One region of the Evansella sp. AB-rgal1 genome, then DNA from elsewhere that is predicted to be linked to it. Evidence: riboswitches for the same ligand, from Rfam matches in the RefSeq annotation. Region 1 holds a riboswitch; each other region holds the start of a gene.
What was found. A riboswitch is a leader RNA that binds a small molecule or an ion and turns the genes downstream of it on or off. The one in region 1 is predicted to bind cyclic di-GMP.
Positions count from the first base shown of each region.

Region 1 (7,802 bases):
GATTTGCTTTTATTGCTTCAGATAAAGTAACTTTCACTTGATCACTAACAGCATCATACTCTACATTTGTTACTGTAGGAGCAACAGTATCGTTTACTGATAGTCTAGCGATATATTCTTTAACAGTTACTCCATTGAAAGCTTTCGCTCCATCAACTGTAACTGTGTAGTCACCATTGAAGTATTCACTAGCACTAATATTAGTGATAGTTAGAGTTTTACCATCCGAACTTAAACTTCCATTTAAGTTTGAAGATGTAATTGCTTCAGCATTGCTATTTGCAGCAACAACAGATACCGCACTTTTTAAAGTATTATCAGTACCAGCATTAACAATTACAGAATCTTTATCAATTGGTTGATTAAATTTAATTTGTAGTTCTTTTGCATTAACCGCACTAACGCTAGTTACTACAGGCTCAGAAGTTTCAACCTCTAAACGCACTTCTTCAACTTCAGTTCTGTGAACAAATACTGCTGCTTCAGCACGAGTTACATCATTTCCAGGACGGAAAGTTCCATTAGAATATCCGTTAACTACACCTAAACTAGCAAGTGTGTAAACATATTCTTGAGCCCAACCAGAAACATCTGAGAATGAAACAATTGCAGTCTCATCTTTAGTTAATCCATATGCTTCAACAATCATTTTTGATAATTGTTCACGTGTAATTGTTTGGTCTGGACGGAAAGTTCCATCAGTAAATCCATTGATTACACCTGGCTTCTGATCTTGGATTGCAGCAATAAAGCTAGAAGCCCAGTGATTAGTAGCATCAGTTAATTCCGTTTTTGCATCTTCATCTACATTTAAACCTAGAGAAAGAGCTAATACTTTTGCAGCTTCAGCACGAGTGATCGCTGTTTGAGGATCATAAATTCCATTCCCACGACCATTGATCGCACCTTTTCCTACTAAATAATCGATAGCGTCTCCAGCCCACTCTTTAACACTATCCGTGTCAGTAAAACTTACTTGTTCTGCTGCTAATGCAGCTGGTGCTACTGTTGTAGCTGCTACAGCTACCGCAACACCTGTTGCTAAAAACTTACGATAAGACTTTGGTTGATAAGCCATGTAACTATTTCCTCCTTTTATTATGTACATAATTGTACTAAGTCTCTCTAGCTATGATAGTTACAACCTACTATTGTTAGGTTGATAGTCTCACAAACTAGCTAAGCCCTTTTATATTACCCGCAAGATTAGTATAATTTCCCCATAATGTTTTGTCAACAAATTTTGGGAATTATATTACTTCTCTATATTTATAAGAAAAAATAGATTATGCTAATCTTATAGGGAAATACTGTCTATTATTTTACAATATCAAACAAAAATTTCATAGTAAAATATTAAAATAAACTGAAAAATTATGTTTTTTCTTTAGATTCAATAAGAAATTGTTTGTATTTACATACTTAATAAACTCTTTTTATTGTTATTTTTCATATTTTTTATTCGCATTAATTTCTAGATTCCTCCTTTTATTTTGTCGAATAAATAATAACCATACAAAAATGATTTTATTCTTAGCTCTTTGGAAATATGCCTATTTATTTTACTTTTATAAAATTTGGTCATTCGCTATGGGGGAAAGTTTCGAAGTATTATATTTAGTAGTTTTTTTAATAACAGACAATTTCAATAGATTCTATCGGTAAAAATAATCATACTCTCTTAAATAACGCCAACGCCTTACTAAACTTCTATTATTATTAACAGCAAACAAAAGAGCCCTAATAAATTAGGACTCTTCCTTATGTAGAGATTTATATTAACGTTCATTTTACTCATCCGATATCATATTGTGGTACCTATTACCTTTATAACGTTATATAAAGGTAATAGATTCCATTTGTAGAAAGGTTAGATGAAAGAAGAACCGAGCTAGTTGATATTAATGAATGAATAATACCAAACTTATCTTTTATGCTAAGTCTATGATGTAATTGTGACATTAATCCACTTCCCCATTGTCACAACCGAAGCTGTTTTGAGTAAGTTGTTACGGAATACTAGGAATCTCTTTCTAATGCTGTTTCTTTAGAAGAAAGGTGCAGAAACAAGTTTGCGGGCTTAGGCTTAAACACCTGTCTTCTATTGATCACTCATTATTATTGAAATACCAACAGTTCCCTAACAGACTTAACAAAAAAACTTTGGCGGAAACAGAACGAGAAAGCTTCCTAATTACCCATTTCATCGTCTTTCCACAACCATAGACGTATTGTATCACATCAAATTTTTATTTGAAATCCCTAATTCATTCCAATATGTTAAATTATTGTAATAATTTTGTTAGATATCATTACAGAATCACTAGATATACGGACTTTTTCTTGTAGCTCCCTCGATATCTTCCTTAATATACCAAAAATAACATGACTGTATTAATCAACATCCGCTTATGGAAGGCGATTTAAGAACCTAAACTCCATTTTATATTATTTGTTACAATATTATGAAAACTAATAGTACAAAATGGGTTTGTTTGAAAGTTTTTACGAATTTTAACGTAAAATATCTTATTTCTATCTCTATCTTTTGAAATTATCCAAACCACGAATGATAAATAAAGATTATAAGTTTTAACAATATAGATGCCTATTGATAGTTTTGAGTTGAGTTATCGAGTACTGTATCCAAAAATACACCACCTTTATAATGCCCCCCAACTGTAAATGAGAATTACTCGTTGATGCAGGTAGTATCTTAGTTTAAAATGGACATCGTGCTTCCTTTTTATTCATAGAATTCACAATGAGATGGAGAGAACGGAAATGACTCTAGTAAATACAGGTGACTTACGAAGATCTGAAAAGAAGTTTCGCCCCGAGTTAGAAGGTGTCCGGGCTGTTGCTGCATTATTGGTTGCAATCTACCATATATGGTTAGGCTCTGTTTCTGGTGGAGTGGACGTGTTTTTCATTGTATCTGGATATTTAATAACAACGTCTTTACTTTCTAGAATGGAGAGAGATGGAACAATTCACCTTTCTGAATATCTTTTAAATTTAGGAAAAAGGTTACTCCCTCTTGCACTTATTGTTCTTCTTTTTTCTACTATATTATCTTTTCTTCTTTTACCACAAGTTCAGTGGAAACAAATTATGTCGGAAATTTATGCATCAGCTTTTTATTTTCAAAACTGGCTGTTAGCTACTAACGCTGTAGATTACTTAGCTCAAAATAATGCAGCAAGTCCATTACAACATTTTTGGGCATTGTCTATTCAAGGTCAATTTTACTTAACTTGGCCACTTATCATTTTCATAGCGTTTGTTTTTGCAAAAAAAGTGTTTAAAACGCCCCTTCGCAAAACTCTATTATTCGTTTTAATTACTATTTTTATTACATCGCTAACCTATTCTATTTTTATTACTTCTCAAAATCAACCTTGGGCTTATTTTGACACCTTTGCTCGTGTGTGGGAATTTAGTTTAGGGGGAATTTTAGCATTACTACTTCCCTATTTATCTCTCAACAAAATGGCAAGTACCATCATTGGTTGGGCAGGCTTAAGTATTATTGCTTTTACAGGTATTTTATTACCTGTGTCAAACGTATTCCCAGGATACGCAGCATTATTACCGATATCTGGTGTTGTACTCATTATTATCGCGTCAGAGAACGGAACTAAATTTGGGGTCGAAAAACTTTTGGGCTCAAAACCTCTGATGTTTTTCGGAAGTATTTCTTATGGATTTTATTTATGGCATTGGCCACTTTTAATCTTTTATTATGCCTACTTCGGAACAGATTCCGTTACCATACTGTGGGGGATGGCTATACTTAGCCTTACATTCCTCTTGTCTATTCTATCGACGAAATTAGTGGAATCTCCGATTAGAGGATTGTCATTAAAACAATCAAAAAGGAAAATAGCTTTCGTTTTACTACTATTTCTCCTTCCAGTTTTAGCCGCAAACAGCTATTGGGATTTACATTTGGAACAGGTGGAAGAAGCATTTAGACAACAAGCTGTCATTGAAGATTACCCTGGTGCTCACGTGCTTTTTAAAAATGTAGTTGCGGCAGAAGATGTACAACCAATCGGTACACCTCTTGATGCAAACAGTTCCATGCCTACGTATCATGACGATGGTTGTTTTGTTCGCATGGATGATCCAGGCGTAAAAGTATGTTCTTACGGTGAAACAAACAATCCAGATTTTGTTATCGGTCTTGTAGGTGGCTCTCGTACTGGGCATTGGTTTACTGCATTAGAAGAATTTGCGGAGGAATTGAACTTACAGATTGATGTATATAATAAGAATGCTTGTAGATTCTCGACTCAGGATTTTGATGGATTGCTAAGGGATTCTTGTGTTGAATGGAATGAACACGTTGTTGAACCTTTATTAGAAAACCCACCAGATTTAATTTTTACAACAGCTAATGTAAGTAGTGGTGCCACAATACCTGACGGATACATCGAGATGTGGGAAAAATTTGTTGGAATTTCTACTATCTTTGGGATCCGAGACAATCCATCCATGCCGGAAGATATTCCAAAGTGTGTAGAAGTAAATGGTGCGGAAGATTGTGCTGTTCCAAGGGAAAATGTTTTATCAGAGAATCCACCATGGGAAAATACAGAAGGCTTGCCAAGCAATGTGTATTTCGCAGATTTAACTGATTACCTATGCGATGATGAATTGTGTCACGCAGTTATTGGTAATGTATTAGTTTATCGCGACAGATATCATTTAAGTACATTATATGTATCAACTCTTGCAGATCCTCTGAAAGATCATATTGTAAAAGCTCTTGAACAAGTAGATCAACAGGGCGATTCATAAATTATATTTGAAAAAACGTGGCTTATCGTCAAGTCATTGATAGCGAAATCCTTCGTTTCCTACAATTTCATCCTATATGGAAGGTAAACATACCTAATCCAAAAATGAGTGTCACCATTTTAATTGGTAGCACTCTCTTTTTTTACTCAGTCAAACAATCAACACACGCTACTACATATAATTATGCTCTTATTACTAGAATAATAGGAAGAGACATGTTCTATCAAATTGTACTTCAGGTAACTAAATAGTACTTTTCCCCCTTGTTCACCTATACACTTGGCGAAAATTGTCGAAAGTATTGGACTTTTGTAACTATTGAATTATAATATAAATAATTATTCATATTTGGTTTCGACAACGGCAAACATATGGAAACATATGGACGCAAAGCTATGGGCCTAAAGTGAGAACTACGGCTGCCAAGTTACCGAAAAACCGGAGAGTGCCTATGCATGCCCTGTTTTTTGGGTGTGCATTTTTTATTACATCACGAGATAAGGAGTGCGAAGTTTTGAATGCAAAGTTTTATCAATTCTTAAAGCAAGAGCAATTCACCCACTGCTTCCAACCTATCTACCACTTAAGGGAAAATAAAGTTCTTGGTTATGAGGCTCTATTGCGGACAGACATGTATGAGAATCCAATGGATGTTTTTCAGGAAGCAGTGAACGAGAAAAGGCTCTATGAATTGGATATGCGGTCCATCCATAAAGCCATCGTTGCCTACAAATCAGCAGGCAAAACGAAAAGAAATGGAATTTTGTTTTTAAATGTCTACCCATCGACAATTATTAATCAAAACTTTCTTCCTTTTCTAACAAAGATTATCAGTGATGGTACACTGAAAAGTCAAGAAATTATACTAGAAGTGTCTGAATCACAGCTGACTGTTGATTACCAGGTACTTCAAAATGAGATAGAACAACTGAATAAGCTCGATGTCAAGATTGCTATTGACGATGTAGGAAAAGGTTATTCAAACCTAGAGTCACTGATGAACTTGGACGTTGCATACATCAAACTAGATAAGTTTTTAATGAGGGACTTGCATATATCCAAAAAGAAGCAACTATTATTGAAGCATCTCATTCACTATGCAGACGACATTTACACTCCTATCATTGTAGAAGGAATTGAAAACGAGTTAGAAAAAGAAATAGCATTAGATCTTGGAGTTACCTTTGGACAAGGCTTTGGATTATGTAAACCTTTGCACCTTAGTGAGGTAGTTTCCTATAGATAAAAACAATATTTATGAAGCAAGTAGGATGGTGTATATTTCTGTCTTACGATGATAAAATAGTTTACTACATACGAAACAAGTCTTCCATAAGTTCTGCTCTTACCATTTAGGTAAGGGTATTTTTTTGTAAAGAAAGGTGAAACTTTTCCTAGCTTTCTATCGTTTCACAACTAACTTACACAATTTATTACGAGGTGATATGAAATGAAATATTGGAAAATTGCTATGTTTAGTTTAGTGACTTTTGTTTTCCTAGCAGGATGTGGTACTGGTGATATGGACGAACCTACGGGAGATGCGGGTCGTTCAGGGGATCGGGCGCCTGATAGTGGGGCTTCTGATGCAGATGCAGATTTTGATGCCATTCGTGACGTAGAGGATTTACGACCCTTTTTAACGAAACATGACATTGCACACGGAGATTTTTATTTGGATGGTAATAGGCTTGTGATTAACTTGGTTGATGGAACGGATGAAATAAAAGAGTTCATAGAGGCTCATTGGGAAGTAGCTTATGAGCTTGATTTTGCAGGAGTACAGTTTACCCATGAGGAATTAGAGGGTGCTCAAGAACTTCTAAATGAACACAATTTGTATAAGGAAGCGAATATTTACTCCTCTTGGATTGATGTGATGAAAAATAAGTTATTCATTACTCTCCCTAGTTCTTCCCAGGACAAAGTGGAGGAAATCGAAGAGCTCATTGATCCGGAGATGCTCACCATTGAGATTCAAGATCTCGGAGAAGAACCTGATATCGTTGGTGCCATCGTGAAAATCGATCACGAGCTTGAACGAATCTTAATAGAAAACGAAATTTGGTTTAGCTTTGATGAGTATTCGGAAATTGTGAATCAAGGTGGAGAAGCGTTGGACTTCGATGTGTTTGAAGATGGCATGTCTGTGGAAGCTTGGCACACAGGAGCTGTTCTTCATTCCTACCCAGCCCAGGGAACAGCGAGAAAGATTGTTGTGTTGAATTAATATTCAAGTTGAGGATGGAGAATTAGGGATCCATCCTTTTTTTATTGGATATCAGTTGAGTTCTACGTAACATTTATAAATTCTACGCAACTTAAAATTGATTTAAAGCTAATTTGCTTTTTTCTTTTTGATATATGTGCGGGTTTGTGGAATATATGTGCGGGTTGCGTGAATATATGTGCAGGTTCACGGAATATATGTGCGGATTTCGTAATTATATGTGCGGTTTCAGCAAATTATATGTGCACAACACTTTTTTTGGACGCAAAAAATACCCTCATTTAACATAATGTAATACCTCTTTTTTCATGTATAATCCAAACACTACGAAAAGACACTAACATAGAGGTGAAAAAATGAAAGACACAATATCATGCGTGGATGAGTATATACAAAACATATTAACACCCCAGTTAACACCTTTTCTTGAGGATACCTCCGACATAGAAACAATTGTACATGATGTACACCTTAGGTTGGTAGATGCGATCTCTTTATGGAACGAACAAGAAGTAAGGGATACATTATTTCTCCCTGTAACAGAAGAGGCGATGTACTACAAACCTTACGCGCCCATAGAGATTCGTTGTTTGGTGGTATTATGTATCCGAAACAGCCTTCTAGAAACGTATGCAAGCTATCCTCAGGACGTGATTGAGGACAAACATATACCCCTCTTCACAGGAGAAGCGATCCAATATTTTCGAAACATGGATCTCGGTGTCGCTTCTCACCATCTCTTAGTAAGAGAGAATAACCAATTTCT
Region 1 is NZ_JBGUAU010000046.1:19,193-26,994, reverse strand. It holds gene ACERII_RS24280 (S-layer homology domain-containing protein) at 1-1,078, opposite strand, end outside; gene ACERII_RS24275 (acyltransferase family protein) at 2,785-4,806, shown strand; cyclic di-GMP riboswitch class I at 5,159-5,241, shown strand; gene ACERII_RS24270 (EAL domain-containing protein) at 5,321-6,052, shown strand; gene ACERII_RS24265 (hypothetical protein) at 6,257-7,036, shown strand; gene ACERII_RS24260 (hypothetical protein) at 7,393-7,802, shown strand, end outside.

Region 2 (7,802 bases), on a different contig from region 1:
TTGTATTCTATATGCTCCTCTGTTCCTGATGTTGGAGGAATCATTTTTCTACCCACCGATAATACACGTACTTCTTCTAAAACTACAGAAGTCTCATATGTAGAGACTTCCTCTTCTCCCTTTTTCTCTTCCGTTAAAATAACATCCACAAAATCTTCTGGCTCAATAAGGGTGGAAACGGATTGAACATAGTTTACATTGATTGAAACAGCTCTATTTCCTTCTTGAACTTTTCTCGACACAAACCTATTCTCTTCTTTCTCAGATTTCATTCTGTGTGTCAAGATTACCTCACCCTGCTCTATATCTGTTGTAGCAAATTGGCCTTCCAGATCCGCCATGGTCATTACTGTAGATGGATGTAAACCTTGTTCTGGTACTTCCGTCATTTCAAGTACATCTACGGAAATCAGTTGATTCATAGTAATTTTTTCACGTGCAGTAACAACTGTAGCCATTGGTTCTTGTCGTACCATTACATCCTCGGCCTGTCCGTATTGTTGAATGTATTGGAAAAACAAGACGGTAGAAATGATTCCCATAACTAATGCTAATAGTAAGACCATTTTTGATCTCATATTTCTTCACCTACTCCGTTAATCTAATGCTGTATGCTCCTTTATCTCTTGCACCTTCACCAATAAACGTTTTATTTGAACTAACATCTCTAATATAATAGCCTTTTATAGACGTATCACTACTACTCATCCGTTCTGCGATATAGAAATAAGCAAATCCAGTAACTTCTACTTCAATAAGCTTGTTGTTCTGATATCTCGAGTCTTTATATACGGGAACTAACAAGATTCTCGAACAATTAGGTTCGTCGACACTACTACAACTGTCCACCTTGTTATCAATAATACTCTTTGTTCCTGCCTTTACCCCTGTTTCGGTTGCTAATTTATCACCTATACTCAGCAACTGATCAAAACCTTCATCTAAATAACGATAGTAGTCAGGAGCACCAGGCCTATTCAATTGCAAAATCCCATAATTACCTATCGTTCCATTAGAGGAACCAACATGTAAAGGATACGGTTCTCCAGGATTTTCTGGATCGTAAAATTCTAACTCTATATCTTCATGTATCCCTAAAGGAGCAGCACCATAAGCATGTCCAATTGCTCCTATACTTGCCGTTGCACTTGCTGATATCGTTACGGATTCTTTTCCAAGTAACTTAGAAAACGCAAGGGAGACTGGCTTGCTAAGATAAACTTTTACACTGGTTGGCTGAATATCAGGTTCCCCTATAAGACTACTTTCTTCTTCATGAAGACCAAGAATTTCATTTACTGTCTGTCTTGCATTTACTTCTCCATTCTTAGCTAATCCTTGTGCTCCTGATAAAGCAGCTGCATTTGCTACCTTTTGTAAGTGACTTTTCGTGGCATATAAATTTCCACCATCAATAACTAATCCCGCTAACATTAATAATCCCGTAAAAGCAAAAGAAACAAATACAAGAATATTGCCATTTTCACTTTTTATGAGTTTCATTATATGTTTTTTCATCGTTTATCCTCTCATTCAATTCGAATGGTTGAATCACTCTTTAATACGATTGCTCTCGATAAAAGATTACTTACAAAAGGCATCAATGTTTCAATTGGATATTCTAATCTCACAGTAAGGTATTCCCCTGTTCTTCTCGATTCTATGGAAGGACTTATAAAAACTTCTAGCTTAGTCGCATCGCCAGCACTGAAGTTTTCCCTAGCAAAAAGTTCTAGCTCACTATCTGTTCGACCAAAGGATCCAATTCTAACTGTTTCTTGTGTTGTGAAATGTAACCCCGTATATGTGTAAAGCATTCTACCTATATCAAAAATACCAATAAGAACAATCAGTAAAATGGGAATTACTAAAGCAAATTCCACTAACGATTGTCCTTTTTCTTCCCGTATCATAAGAAAACAACTCCTTTTAGAAAGAAGGCTAGAAATGCACCACCTGCTATTGCAACCCCATAAGGAAATGCAATTCGATTATGAAAGTCGATATTCGGATTTATCCCGTGTCTTAAGCCTAAAATTGTATAGAAGAGTGCTTTTATCCTACGGAATAGTCCTTTTCTAAAAAGAAGCATCCACAACCCTATCACAGCACCAATTAATGCCATATATACAGCTGTCGTTAATACAAATGTAATTCCGTGTATCGCACCAATAAGTGCTAATAACTTAACATCCCCTGCACCCATTCCTCCTAGTAAATACGGAATAAGAAGAATACCTAGACCAACTACAAACCCTAGTAAACTACTGGATATTCCTGACCAACCATAGAAGATTGCGTTAAGAAGGAGAGCAATAATAAGTGCTGGAAAAATTACTTTGTTGTAAATTTTCCTGTTTTTTAAATCAGTAATAACACATACAGTGAGGACAGCAATTAGTAAAAAATTCAGTAATAACATCTTGCTATCTTCCTTTCTAAATCGAAGTAATTTTTGTAGAAAAAATGAGGCTGGAACAAAAGTGTTTTCAGCAAAGAGAAATCCGAACGAAATGATGCTTGGTATACTATCCTCTGCAGAAAGATACTGCGCTTTCCGCGGGCGGCTGGTGAGCTGGTGAGCCGCCGAGCGCTTAAGCACGCTTGGGGTCTCTCCCTTGCCTTTTGATCCCGCCGGAGTCTTCGTATCTTTCCTCCGCTAGGTTACCTATCGTTCGTCTTTTCAATGTTACACTTTCGTTATGTCCCAGTCTCATTCCATTTACATATTTATAAAATTCTAAATAGTGAACAATTAAGGTTTATTCCCCTACTTCAGCCTCAAATTCTCCTATAATACTTTCAAATAATCCTTTTATTGTTTCTCCGAATCCCGACAATAAAGCTACAACCCCAACAGCTATAACTCCTAATACTAAAGCATACTCCGCCATACCTTGTCCTTCTTCTTCTACTACTAACGCTTTAAGTTTGTTTACTAACATAATTTACACGCTCCTCTTTTTATTTTATAAATTTCATTTTTTGTCCGACTTTTGTCTCGGACCTTTTGACTGTACCGGCTGATAACTCCACAACTGAGTGTGCACCTTTGTACCGCTTACCTACTTTTCCTGGTGCTAATGCTTCATCGATAGCTACAACCTGATTATCCTTATTAATGTATAGAATATCGATTGCATAATTCATAAAGTAGGTGTGAACCGATGGGCAGGGTTTAATGTGTAATCCATCACCTATGGGAAGCTTTTTTGTAAACATTAAGCCTTTTAATCTCTTAAAAAAGCTATACGCTTGGTTAACGTTTGCGGCTATTACCCTGTCGTTACCCAGGTTTACTAATTTCAATGCTTCACCTCCAAGCAATAAAAAATACCCCCGCCTCTACCGAAAGCGGGGGTACTTCCTCGTAATTCTTCAGAATAAATAAGCTGAGTAAATAAACTCTGCTTTCATTATATAGAAGAAATTACTCCCTGTTCTTTCGGTAACTGGCTAGCTTTGTGTTTCCACCGAAGCCCCTATAGCTTTGCGTCACTGGTTTTCACCAGCTTTGCCTTTATCGAGAATCAGCGTTTTGTCCGACTGAACTCTTAATTAAATGATAGATGAGAACAAAGAAATACAAAATCCAACATTATACTCATTTTTTTTACACGTTTTTTCGACAAAATTGACAATCTTTAAGAAAGTAACAAATATAACTATGCCCTCTCGTTACATTAGTTGGTACTTTTTTCACATAACTATAGATTTTTTCAATTTATTACATAATTACTAGTTATAACAGCCTATTTTTTGCTTTTGAACAAAAAGAGAAAAAACAAACATAAATGCCCATATTTTTTAAAAAATTACGCCCTTTCAAGTCAAAAATGATACATTATTGTATTTGTATTAGCTACTTTAGTAACGCACACTTGGCTTATTATAGGTATATAGTCACACCCCTATTCATCATGATCTAGGTCTTACAAGACAACACAATACTCCTGTTGACCAAGTCTATCCTCGCTGGAGTTACTACCTCGATTAGAACATCTGATACTCTCACACCTAAAGGAGTGGGGTTCTAATCTACTTAGTTTACGATGGATGCCCCTATATCAATACCAACTCGTTTATCGGCACACTCTGTTTGCTTCGTTTCACAGGAATTAGATTTCTTCGGAGCAACACCTTCCAAAATGAGTTGTACGTAGTATACATAGTTGTCTTTACTCCATTTTTATGTCCCAGCCTCCATGTATTATGTTTTACTCTCCCATATAAATCATCGTATGCTCCAACACATCCTCAAACGTTGTACCTGTGATAGGAGACCCATCTGTAGCTTCCATAGGCTTCACTCGATAAATATCATCAAGAATCACTACAGTAGGCTCGATTTGTGGAGTAGTGATAGTAACGGTGGATTCATTACCCACGGTTTCTTTTGTTACCTCCACTGTAGCAACGCCACCTATATCAGTGAACTCAAAATATTGCCCTGAAAAGAAATTACCCAACGAATAAAAGACCGTAGTTTCATGTCCTGTTTCCTCATTTTTTATCACATCAATTGGTTGTAGCACATGAGGATGATGACCAAAGACAATATCAACTTCTAGTTCAGCTAAAAACTGTGCCAAATCTCTCTGATTTTGATTAGGTTCACGAATATACTCGGTTCCCCAATGCATATGGACGATGAGTACATCGACTTTTTCACGTAATCGTTCCACATCTTTTGTAATTTGATCTTTATTAATTAAAGGAACGACATACTCATGTCCTGATGGAATAGGAATTCCATTCGTTCCGTATGTATATGCTAATACTCCTAAGGAAATATCCTCTATAGAAACAATTCGATCCGTATTTCGGTCTTCTTGATCTCGGTATACCCCAACATAATCCATACCTACTACATCATACAAATCTAATGCGTTATTAACTGCTTTTAATCCACGATCAATAGTGTGATTGTTTGCACCAATCATCATATCTACCCCTACGTTCTGTAAATCAGTTACAATCTCTTGAGGACTATTGAAAAGTGGATAACCAGACAATCCTAACTCCACACCACCAGGCATGGATTCCATATTAGCCATTAAAAAGTCTGGTGAATGCAATAAATCAGCTACTTCTTCAAAGCTTGGTGAAAAATCATATTTTCCTTCCCCCACTTTTGCCCTATCGTAAACACGATCATGAATAAGTACATCTCCAATAGCACCGATAGTGATGGTGGACTCCCATCTTCGTTCTACATCAATATCATCACGCTCTTGATTAGACCTTTCTGACATATTTCCTATAAGTGATGGTTCTTTTGTAAAGGTTTGTTCATTTCCTTCGTTTACTACATTTTGACATCCAACAAGAAAAACAAATAACAATATCAATATACGTGCGAAATTCATGAAATCACTCCAATATGCTGTGTCTTCATAACGCCTAATATAGCCCTTTATGATTTAGACGATCATTTTTCCGTTTCGATACTTGTCCAATGCGATAGAAAATAAAAGAAATTTCGTACTTCATGTAAAATTATATCAATGTATGTTATCAAGGTAAAAGTAATTTTTCCTATTATTGGAGAACCTTCTTTCCATGTTCAGGATAATTTGTCATAAACCCTGACACTCCCCAATCTATTACCCTTTTCATTTCTTTTTTCTTATCCACTGTATATGGATGAATGAAAAGATTATATTTCCTTACTTCCTCCACGTACTGTTTCGTTATTCTATCTATATTTGGACCAATCCCAATGGCATATTTTTTGATCTCCTTTAGTTCTTTATCAGTACCTTTCCCAATGATAGGGTGCTTTAAGAGTTGGAAAAGGGGGATAGACTTATTTTGGCTGTGAATGATTTGTAAGCTTTCTTTGTCAAACGATTGGATAATAATACAATTGGAACGACCATTTTCTTCAAGTAACTTATACTGTTGTAAAAGATCCAGTACCCTTTTTTCTATACCCCTCGTCTTTAATTCAATAATGTAATTAGTAGCACGACCAAACTTACGAAAAACTTCTTCTAATGTAGGAACCTTCTCATCAATGTAACTTTCATTACTATGATCAGGGTATGTCTCATTAAACCAAGATCCAGCATCTAGCTCTTTTATTTCGGAAATCTTCATCTCTCCGACTTTCCCAGAACCATTTGTGGTTCGATCTACTGTATCATCATGGATGGCAACGAGTACATTGTCCTTCGTTTCATGAACATCAAGCTCTATGTAATCACTTCTCATTTCAATTGCTAATTCAAAAGCGGCTATTGTATTTTCTGGTGCATAAGCAGAGGCTCCTCGATGTGCACCTATATAGAACTCCTCTCCAGTTGGAAGAGTGGCTTGTGCCATTAACTGATTATCTTTTGCCAAAGTAAGCTGAGAAGACGCAAGAGTAAAAATAAGTAAAGCAACAAGAATAATGCGTTTCATGAAAACACCCTTTCAGCCTAACAGTTTATATTTTTTCAAAAAAAATAAGACCGCTACATTTTCTCGATCTTATTTTTGCACAATCATTATTTAATTATTAAGTCTCCATCATAGGAGGTGATAATTTTATATAAATCTGGACGTCGATCTCGGAAAATCCCCCATTCGATTCGTTGCGTTTCTAACGCATCTAAATCAAATTCTGCTACTAGATACGTTTCCTCTGTTCGATCCGCTTCCACAATCTTGTTCCCTTGTGGTCCTGCAATGAACGATGAACCGTAAAACGTTATGCTTGATTCCTCATCCTCTTCTAACCCTACACGATTGGATGCAATCACTGGAACTAAGTTTGCACCAGCATGACCTAACATAACTGTTTGCCAATGATCTCGTGAGTCAATCGTTGAATCCTGCGGCTCTGAGCCAATTGCAGTAGGGTAGAAAATCATTTCTGCTCCCATTAACGCCATACATCTTGCTGCTTCTGGGTACCATTGATCCCAGCAAATACCGATGCCAATTTTCCCGTATCTTGTTTTCCAAACCTTAAAGCCCGTATCACCAGGGTTAAAGTAAAATTTTTCTTCATAGCCCGGTCCGTCTGGAATATGACTCTTTCGATAAGTTCCTAGAATCTCGCCATCCGCATCAATCACAACGAGGGAATTATATCTCGCATTATTTTTCTTTTCATAAAAGCTGATAGGTAGTACAACACGTAGTTCCTTTGCGATCTTTTTGAAATGGTTAATCGCTTTATTAGATTCTACTTCCGTTGCATACGTGTAATAATCAGACTTTTCTTTTTGGCAAAAATAAGGTGTTTCGAACAGCTCTTGCAGTAAGATAATTTGTGCACCTTCTGCAGCAGCTTTTCGTACTAATCCTTCCCCTTTGCTTATATTTTCATCAACGTTGCAAGAGCAGCTCATTTGCGTTGCTGCTACTTTCACTTTCCTCATATCTTTCACCTCAATTATTCACTTTTTGTAGCTTGTACCTTTGGCATTTGTTGTGTAGTACAGTGTACATTGCCGCCCTCTTTGATAATTGCCATTCCATCTATCGTCCTAATTCTTCTTTCTGGGAAAACCTCACGTAACTTCTCTATCGCTAAACGATCTGTTTCTTCGGCCTGTCCACCAAAAACAGGTAAAATAATGCCACCATTCACAAAATAAAAGTTTAAATAACTTAATGTAAGTCGGCTTTCCTGAAACATTGTATTAGGTGGCTGTTGAATTTTAATAACTTCCAATGAACGACCTTTTGCATCTGTCTCGTTCATTAAAATCTCCAAATTTTCTTTCGTTATCTCATAATTTTCATCTTCAGGATCGTCACAAACTTGCATAATGATCTTCCCTGGTTCAGCAAAGCAGGCAATATTA
Region 2 is NZ_JBGUAU010000003.1:82,348-90,149, reverse strand. It holds gene cpaB (Flp pilus assembly protein CpaB) at 1-578, opposite strand, end outside; gene ACERII_RS03235 (pilus assembly protein TadG-related protein) at 589-1,518, opposite strand; gene ACERII_RS03230 (TadE/TadG family type IV pilus assembly protein) at 1,530-1,913, opposite strand; gene ACERII_RS03225 (A24 family peptidase) at 1,910-2,422, opposite strand; gene ACERII_RS03220 (Flp family type IVb pilin) at 2,763-2,945, opposite strand; gene ACERII_RS03215 (DUF192 domain-containing protein) at 2,965-3,327, opposite strand; cyclic di-GMP riboswitch class I at 3,445-3,529, opposite strand; gene ACERII_RS03210 (CapA family protein) at 4,218-5,369, opposite strand; gene ACERII_RS03205 (glycerophosphodiester phosphodiesterase) at 5,542-6,408, opposite strand; gene aguB (N-carbamoylputrescine amidase) at 6,495-7,373, opposite strand; gene ACERII_RS03195 (agmatine deiminase family protein) at 7,388-7,802, opposite strand, start outside.
Region 2: linked by a shared signal. The riboswitch ahead of ACERII_RS03215 (DUF192 domain-containing protein) and the one ahead of ACERII_RS24270 (EAL domain-containing protein) in region 1 are both predicted to bind cyclic di-GMP.

Region 3 (7,802 bases), on a different contig from region 1:
TGGTACTAACGCTGCAAAGGATAACCCAATGAGTTTCCTAGCGATATGAGGAGCTATTAACCCAACAAAACCGATCCCACCAGCAAAGGATACTGCGGAACCTGCTAAGGCAACGCTAATAAACAGAAGTAAAAAACGGTAAAGCTGTACCCTTGCCCCAAGTCCAGTAGCTACGTCATCCCCTAATCCTTTTACATTCACCGTCCTTGCAAAAAGCATTGTAATGGGGATAAGAACCACTACCCAAGGGAGCAAACCATATACATCTCCCCAATTGGCCCCATAAATACTACCTGTAAGCCAAAGGTAGGCTCTTTGGGCAGAAGTAACATCACTTAATACAATCATCATTGTCGTCATTGCACTCATAGCTGCAGCGACACCAATACCAATTAAAACAAGTCGAATCGGTGTTACACCATTTTTCCATGATAGCAAATAAATAATTACGGAAACGATGGCTGCTCCCATGATTGCCGCAAGTGGAAGCCATTTAATACTTACTGTTCCAGCAAAGCTCATAAGAAAAATAATTGCCCCTACAGAAGCACCACCAGTTATTCCTAAAATATCAGGTGATGCCAAGGGATTGCGAACAATTCCTTGCAAAATCAACCCAGCTACCCCTAAGGCAGCGCCCACAAGAAAAGAAAGGGCTACCCGTGGTAATCTTAGTGACTCAATAACAAAGGCATATTCATTCGTGATACCTACCATCTGTTGTACTACCTTGACAGGTGATATCCACGAACTTCCCACTGATAAAGAAAGAAGAAACAAAATAACAGCAAATGAGAACAGTGCCAAAATCGTGGCAACGGTTTTTTTGTGGATTTGAAAGGAGATGGAGCCGCTTTTATTTCTTATAACAAATTTACTCACTTCTTCCCACTCCTTTCCTTGCAATATAAATAAAGAATGGCGTGCCCAGCATCGCAGTCATAACTCCGATAGGCATTTCCTGCGGCATGATCACAAGCCTTGCTGCAACATCTGCAAAAAGTAATATCGTTGCCCCTGTAATAGCCGACATGGGAATCACCCAACGATAATCGATACCAATAATTCCTTTCACAATATGGGGAACTATCAAACCGATAAACCCTATCGCCCCGCCAATAGCAACAGATCCTCCAGCTAGGAAAACCACGATAACCCCAATCGTTACTTTTATAAGAATTGTCCGCTGACCTAAACTTTTGGCAACGTCCTCCCCAGACATCATAATATTCGTGGCTTGCCCCATAAGAAGTGCAACAATTCCCGCCGTTAGCATAAATGGTAAAATCGGCAGCAGCATATCCATAGACCTCCCAGCAACGGAACCCGCAAGCCAGAACAGAACACTTTGCAGATTTTGTTCACTGAGGACTAAGATGCCTTGTGTAAACGAAACAAACAAAGCAGTAATTGCAGCACCAGCCAGTACTATTCGGATGGGAGAAAGACCATCTCTTCCAAGGGATCCTAGAAAATAAACAAGTGCACCTGAAACTGCCGCCCCTAAAAAACCGATCCACATGTATTCCACTAACGATGAGACCGATAGGAAGGTTGCCGCAAATACAATGAAAAATAAAGCTCCTGCATTGATGCCAAATATATCTGGCGAAGCAAGGGGATTTCTTGTAAGTGCTTGCATCAGTGCTCCTGAAATGGCCAAACTTGCCCCTATAACTATTGCAATAACTGTTCTTGATACTCGAGATGTCATAATAATGACATGTTCTGTGACCGTTTCATCATAGTTTAAAAAAGCATCCACAACCGTAGACAGAGGGATTGCTGTTTTTCCCAAGGCAACGCTTAAAAAAATAGCTATAATAAAAAGAAATAGGAATAGAAGAAATATAATAAATTTGGGAATACGGGAAAAAATTGACTTCATTGTTTTCCCCTTTCTAGCGCAGTATTTATTCTGACAAGATCGCTGTAAAAGTTTATATTAATCCACTTTAGTGAGGTATCCTCACCTGTTACTTTGTAATACAATATTTTTTTCACCAAAACAAGCAAGGGCTGAGAGGAATATCCTCCTGCCCTCGCTGAAAAAAGTTATTTATTCTAAGCCAAGTCGTTCGGAAATATCGTCTAGCATCAAGTTCGCTGCGATGTATCCACCTGCCATGTTCCAAGTAACTTCATCTACTATAAATACTTGATCGTTCTGTACAGCATCAAGATTTCCCCATAACGGATGACTAGTCCATTCCTCAAAAGTAGCTTGGACTGCTTCGTCGTCTTCGTTAAAAATATAGAAGATGTCTGCATTCATTTCAGGAATGCTTTCTTTGTCAGACAACATTACTCCCCACTCTTCGCTTTTTTGATTCTCAGGGCGTTCGAAACCAAGCTCAGCCAAGATAGAACCAGCAAATCCTGTGAAATAAATACGTGCATGATCTGCTCTAAAGTTTAAGATAGAAACTTCAATTGGCCATTGTTCTCCTAATTCAGCAGCTGCTTTTGTTTGGAAGTCCGCCACTCTAGCATCCCAATCTGCAAGAAGTTGTGCAGCATCCTCTTGCTTATTCATTGCCTCACCCATTAGTTCTACTGTTTCTTTAAAAGCAAACACAGACTCGTGGGTAACTGTAGGTGCAATTTGTGAAAGCTGTTCGTACACTTCCTCGTGACGCAGTTTAGATGCAATGATTAGATCTGGGTTAAGTGCTGCAATCTCCTCTAGGTTAGGCTGGGTTTCTAGACCAACAATGTTAACACCTTCGAGGTCACCCTTTAAGTAATCATAAACTGGTTGTTGTACCCAAGATTCTACGACACCCACAGGAGTCACACCAAATGCAACGATAACATCCGTCGCTCCTTGATAAAGGGTAACAATTCTCTCTGGCGTGCCTTCAATTTCTGTTGTACCCATAGCATGCTCAATTACTCTCACGCCATCTGCCGCAGTTTCATGTTCCGTTTCTTGCTCTTGCTCTTGCTCTTCTGTACCTGACTCTTCCGTATTTTCAGTCTCACCATTATTCTCGTTTTGATCTAATTCGTTTTCCCCACACCCCGTTAAAAACAAAGTAAATGCAAGAAAGAACGCTAGTAAAGAAAAGGTGGTAACTTTCTTGTATGAATTCATCCTAGTTTTGATCATGAAATAATTCCTCCTACTAATCTAGTGGTTTTGTTTTAATTGATATTGATTATCAATATCAATTACTAGTATACGATGAGAAATAACGAATATCAACCCCTTTTTTTTAAAACCAGTGGGAAGCAGTGGGGAAGCAGTGGGGACGGTTCCCACTGCTTCCTGTTCTACAAATTTCGGGTTGTGGCACTTATAAACTTTCACTCGAAACGGTTTTTAAACCACTTTTATTTGCCATTTCACTCTCATTAACCGACGCTGTTATTCTGGTAGTGACATGCACCTGTACCCCAAAAACCCAGAAAATAAAAAAAAGCGCCCTCTCATCACCGAAATCCAAATGCTCTGGACGATTAAAATCGCTTTTTGCTTTTAATCGTCCAGGTTATTTGACACGATGTAATGGCGCCTGGAGCTAGACCATTTTCTAAGTCCAAAAATTTTAATTTTTATGCTTTCTGCTTACCTTTTCAAATAGGAAGCAGCGAGAACCGTCCCCGCTGCTTCCTACCCTAAGGAACACGTGGCCCCATATACTTCCTCATGTCGAACAGTAGATTTATCAGACTCTTATGATAGGGAATGAATATCCCCTCGTCTATCATCCTCATGATTTCATCCCTTGAAGCCCACTTAACTTGCTGTACTTCTTCCGGCTGTAAGGTTAGTTCCCCAATATCAATATCTTCCACAACAAGATAATAATCATCGAAGCCAACTTCGAAGTTAACAGTAAAGGACGGCCTTACTCCATGAAGATTAATTATATAACCTATCTCCTCCAAAACTTCCCGCTCAGCCGCTTGCTGGCTTGTATCTCCTGCAATGGCACTACCTCCTACCGTTAAATCCCACATATTAGACCATCCTTGTTTAAAAGGTTGCCGTTGTTGGATTAACATTTCACCCTTATTGTTAAAAATACAAACATGAACCACAAGGTGAAAGTCTCCCGCTTCAAAGGATTCTCCACGCACCATCGTTCTACCTGTAAGTTTTCTATCCTTATCGTATATATCCCAAATCTCCATTACTTTTCACCCTTTCATCGGAAAAATCTCGGTTATGCCTAACTCAAAGAACCGCACCATATACTCCCTTGCCACTTCTTTTGTTTCGCAAAACGAAGGAAGCAGCGAGAACCGTCCCCACTGCTTCCTACCTACACTGCTTCTCTACATACATCCTTTTATCGGCTACGCTATATAATTGGTCCATTGTTTGGCCATCGGTTGGATAGTGACTTACACCCATACTTGCTGATAGAGAGATTTCATGTTCACAAGAAAGCTCCAGAGGTTTTGCTAACTGCTGTTGAATGGCTTCGATAATCGTTTCTGTTTCCTCCACACCCACCAATAGTACAAATTCATCCCCGCCTAATCTTGCCGCATGGTGTTTATCTGATATAGCTTTCTGTAGAATAGAGGCAAAATGTTGAATGGCATAATCTCCCGTTTGATGACCGAACGTATCGTTTATCTTCTTTAATTTGTTTAAGTCTAGTAAAAGAAGGTTAAATTCATTTTCCCCCTTTAAAAGGTCGGTTATCTGTCTTTCAAAATCAGCCCTATTTGGCAAGTCAGTCAGAATATCATGGTAAGCCAAATACTGTACTCTCTCTTCTCTTGTTTTTGCTTCTGTAATATCTTTTAACATGACAAATACAAGTTTTTTTCCTTCTACTAAAATAAAATCGGAATCTATTAATACCGTTTTCCGTTCTCTTAATTTGTTGACGAAAGATAGTTCTAGGTTTGCAACTTTTATTTGTTCTTCGAAAACATTATTGTATCTAGCAGCAAATTTTTCCTTGTCTAATCCAGTTAAAAACGATATTATCGGCGATTGAACAACATTTTTACTTTCCACCCCAAGATATTTTGAGATTTGTGGACTGGCTTCAAGAACCATGCCATGTGCATCCATAATAAGAATTCCAGAAGGAGATTTTTGAAACAAGATATGATACCTTTTTTCATATGACGATAAATAATCAAATTTTGACATACTAAAAAAGACAGCGATTGCCCAGAAAATAGAACCATGTGGAATAAAAAAATGGAAGTAATTATCACTAGAATCTCCCATTAATAAGGAAACAATTAACATAAAGCTTGTCCAGAAAAAAAACGCCAAAATTCCTTTAAGCCACATTTTAGCAGCGTTATTCCCTTTATTCATTTCAATAATTGTTAAAAATATGATAATGATTAAGTACGAAAAATTAACTATCCATAACAGATATATGCCTGGTCCTGGAATAAACGTTGTATCTAGTGTACTCCCCTCTACATTAACCATCCATGAATCAATAGGAAAAGTCAGTAGCAAAATACTTCCTGGAAGGAATAAAAGTTTAAGGTATTTTGCGTTTTTTCTATTATAAACGCCTCCATTGAGAAACCAAAGATGTAGCGCTAATAATGCTCCGATGGTTATCGGTCCATTCACCCAGTATAAACTGAATTCGTGAAAATACAGTGGATAATTTACAAGTGAAGCAAATACACCGATAAACCACATAGAAGTGGACACATACAACAAGCTACATGTAATATGCCTAGCACTATGACGATTACGACTATAAATCATACCCGCCATATACAAAAATACACTTGCTGGAATCAAATACAATATGCAAAAAAATAAAAACTCCATTCCATTCACCTACCTTCTATGTAGCTCGGATAATCCACTATTCCATGTTTAGAAAACCACTCTGTCTTTGAGAAACACCGAAAATCAAAGTGAAAATATTGTAAATCAGTTGGTTATGCAACCAAGTAGTTTGATAAAATTGATATAAAACTTTTTCACACAAAAAAAACTGCCTTCTTCACAGCAGTTTAATAATTGCAACCCGGCTGTCATGCTGTGTGTTTAGACCCGTGGCTTTGCGTCCTATGCTTTCACACAGTTTGCCAAAACTATAATGTTTCTTTTAGTATAGTCCATTATCCCTAGAGAGAAAAGCACTTTCATAAATTTACCTACTGCGTTTGGGTAAAATGTTGCAACCCGGGGGACGGTTCCTGTGGCTCAATCAACCATACATATTGGCGTGACGAGTTCATCCCTTTCACGAAAGGAGCAGCACCCTTCTCTGTGAAGCCTCTCTATACAAAAGTGATCCCTCTAAGCGGACACTCTACTCCAGAATTTGCAGAACGTTTAACAACGAAAGCCCAAGTAGAGAAGCTCATCTTAACCCATTTACCACAATTCGGGAATCACCACGAACTTCTAAAATGGCCAAAATCGATTTTTCACGGGTCTGTGGAACTAGTCAAAGAAGGATTAATAGCCGAACTTAACTATAGAAGTTTGATAAAAAAGAGCAAGGAATTTCCCGCAGGACTCCTTGCTCAAAAATTTTCACTATAGAGGTGAACCTTCTAAACGATCGATAAAACCGAACAAACTTCTGGTGGTGACAGGTAGCAACATTCATCACTTAAAGCGTTGCATCATTTTTGCAAGACTAATAGATAAATCATTTAGCTTTATACCAATGTCATTTGTGTTTTTCAGTTGGGTTACTTGGTTTTCGCTTAAGGCAAGAATTTCTTCCGTACTTGCCGATGTTTCTTGAGAAACCGAAGATAGATTACCTAATGCATTTTCTAAAATTGGCAAGGATTGTACAACGCTATTCAACTCAGATTGAACTCCTTTTAATTGATTACTTACCTTCGATATATCTTGCAGCATCTCATCAAAGGAAACCTTTGAATCGTTTGCCAATCTTATATTTGCGTGTATTTGTTCATGCATTTGATCAAATTCCTGACTAGCGTTTGTAGTGATTGTTTCTAGTTTTTCAATAGATTGTGTGATTTCATCCGTTGCAGAAGATGATTGCTCTGCTAATTTACGCACTTCATGGGCAACTACTGCAAACCCTCTACCTGCATCGCCAGCTCTTGCAGCCTCAATAGTTGCATTTAAAGCTAACAGTTTTGTTTGCTCAGCTATGCCTTGAATTAAACCAACCAGCTTGTTTATTGATAGGGAATAATTTTTCACTTCCCTAACGTTACTTGATAAATGGTCAAAACCTACCTCGAATGTTTTAATCACTGAGATTAACTCGGTAATGTTCTCCTCTCCAGACTTGGCTGACTCTGTCATTTTATCGGAGCTAGTAAATACCTTCCCCATATTCGTCGTCATATTTCCCATGTTATTTTCCATATCTTTTAAAATGATGACACAACTTTCCGAGTTACTAGCAGTTTGTTCTGCCCCGTGCTTAACAATATCTATCGCATCAATTAAATCATTGTTAGATGCAAGACTATTCTCAGAGGAGATCCTCAATTCATTACCATTTCCCTCTAATTTTAAAGCGGTTCTTTTAAGCTCATCTAACACATTTCTCAGATGACCAATCATCGCGTTATAACTTTTATGTAAAGAAATAATCTCTGGCAATGTTGTATTAATCGATAGTGATTGATGTAAATTACCTTCTCTTACCTTCTGCATAGTGCTGCGTAAATCTGTTAGTGGCCTTGTGATTGTCCTCATAAACATACTAATTACGATAATAACCACTACGATACTAATTACTATTGCAGATAAAGTAAATAAAGCCATATTGTTAACTGGTTCCATATAAGTGTCACTCGGTATCAACATGACAAATAATCCATTAATTTCTCTCATTTGTTGAAAAACAATTGTGTAA
Region 3 is NZ_JBGUAU010000013.1:25,773-33,574, reverse strand. It holds gene ACERII_RS12500 (FecCD family ABC transporter permease) at 1-882, opposite strand, end outside; gene ACERII_RS12495 (FecCD family ABC transporter permease) at 875-1,888, opposite strand; gene ACERII_RS12490 (ABC transporter substrate-binding protein) at 2,060-3,112, opposite strand; gene ACERII_RS12485 (NUDIX hydrolase) at 3,622-4,140, opposite strand; gene ACERII_RS12480 (diguanylate cyclase domain-containing protein) at 4,268-5,770, opposite strand; cyclic di-GMP riboswitch class I at 5,964-6,045, opposite strand; gene ACERII_RS12475 (methyl-accepting chemotaxis protein) at 6,563-7,802, opposite strand, start outside.
Region 3: linked by a shared signal. The riboswitch ahead of ACERII_RS12480 (diguanylate cyclase domain-containing protein) and the one ahead of ACERII_RS24270 (EAL domain-containing protein) in region 1 are both predicted to bind cyclic di-GMP.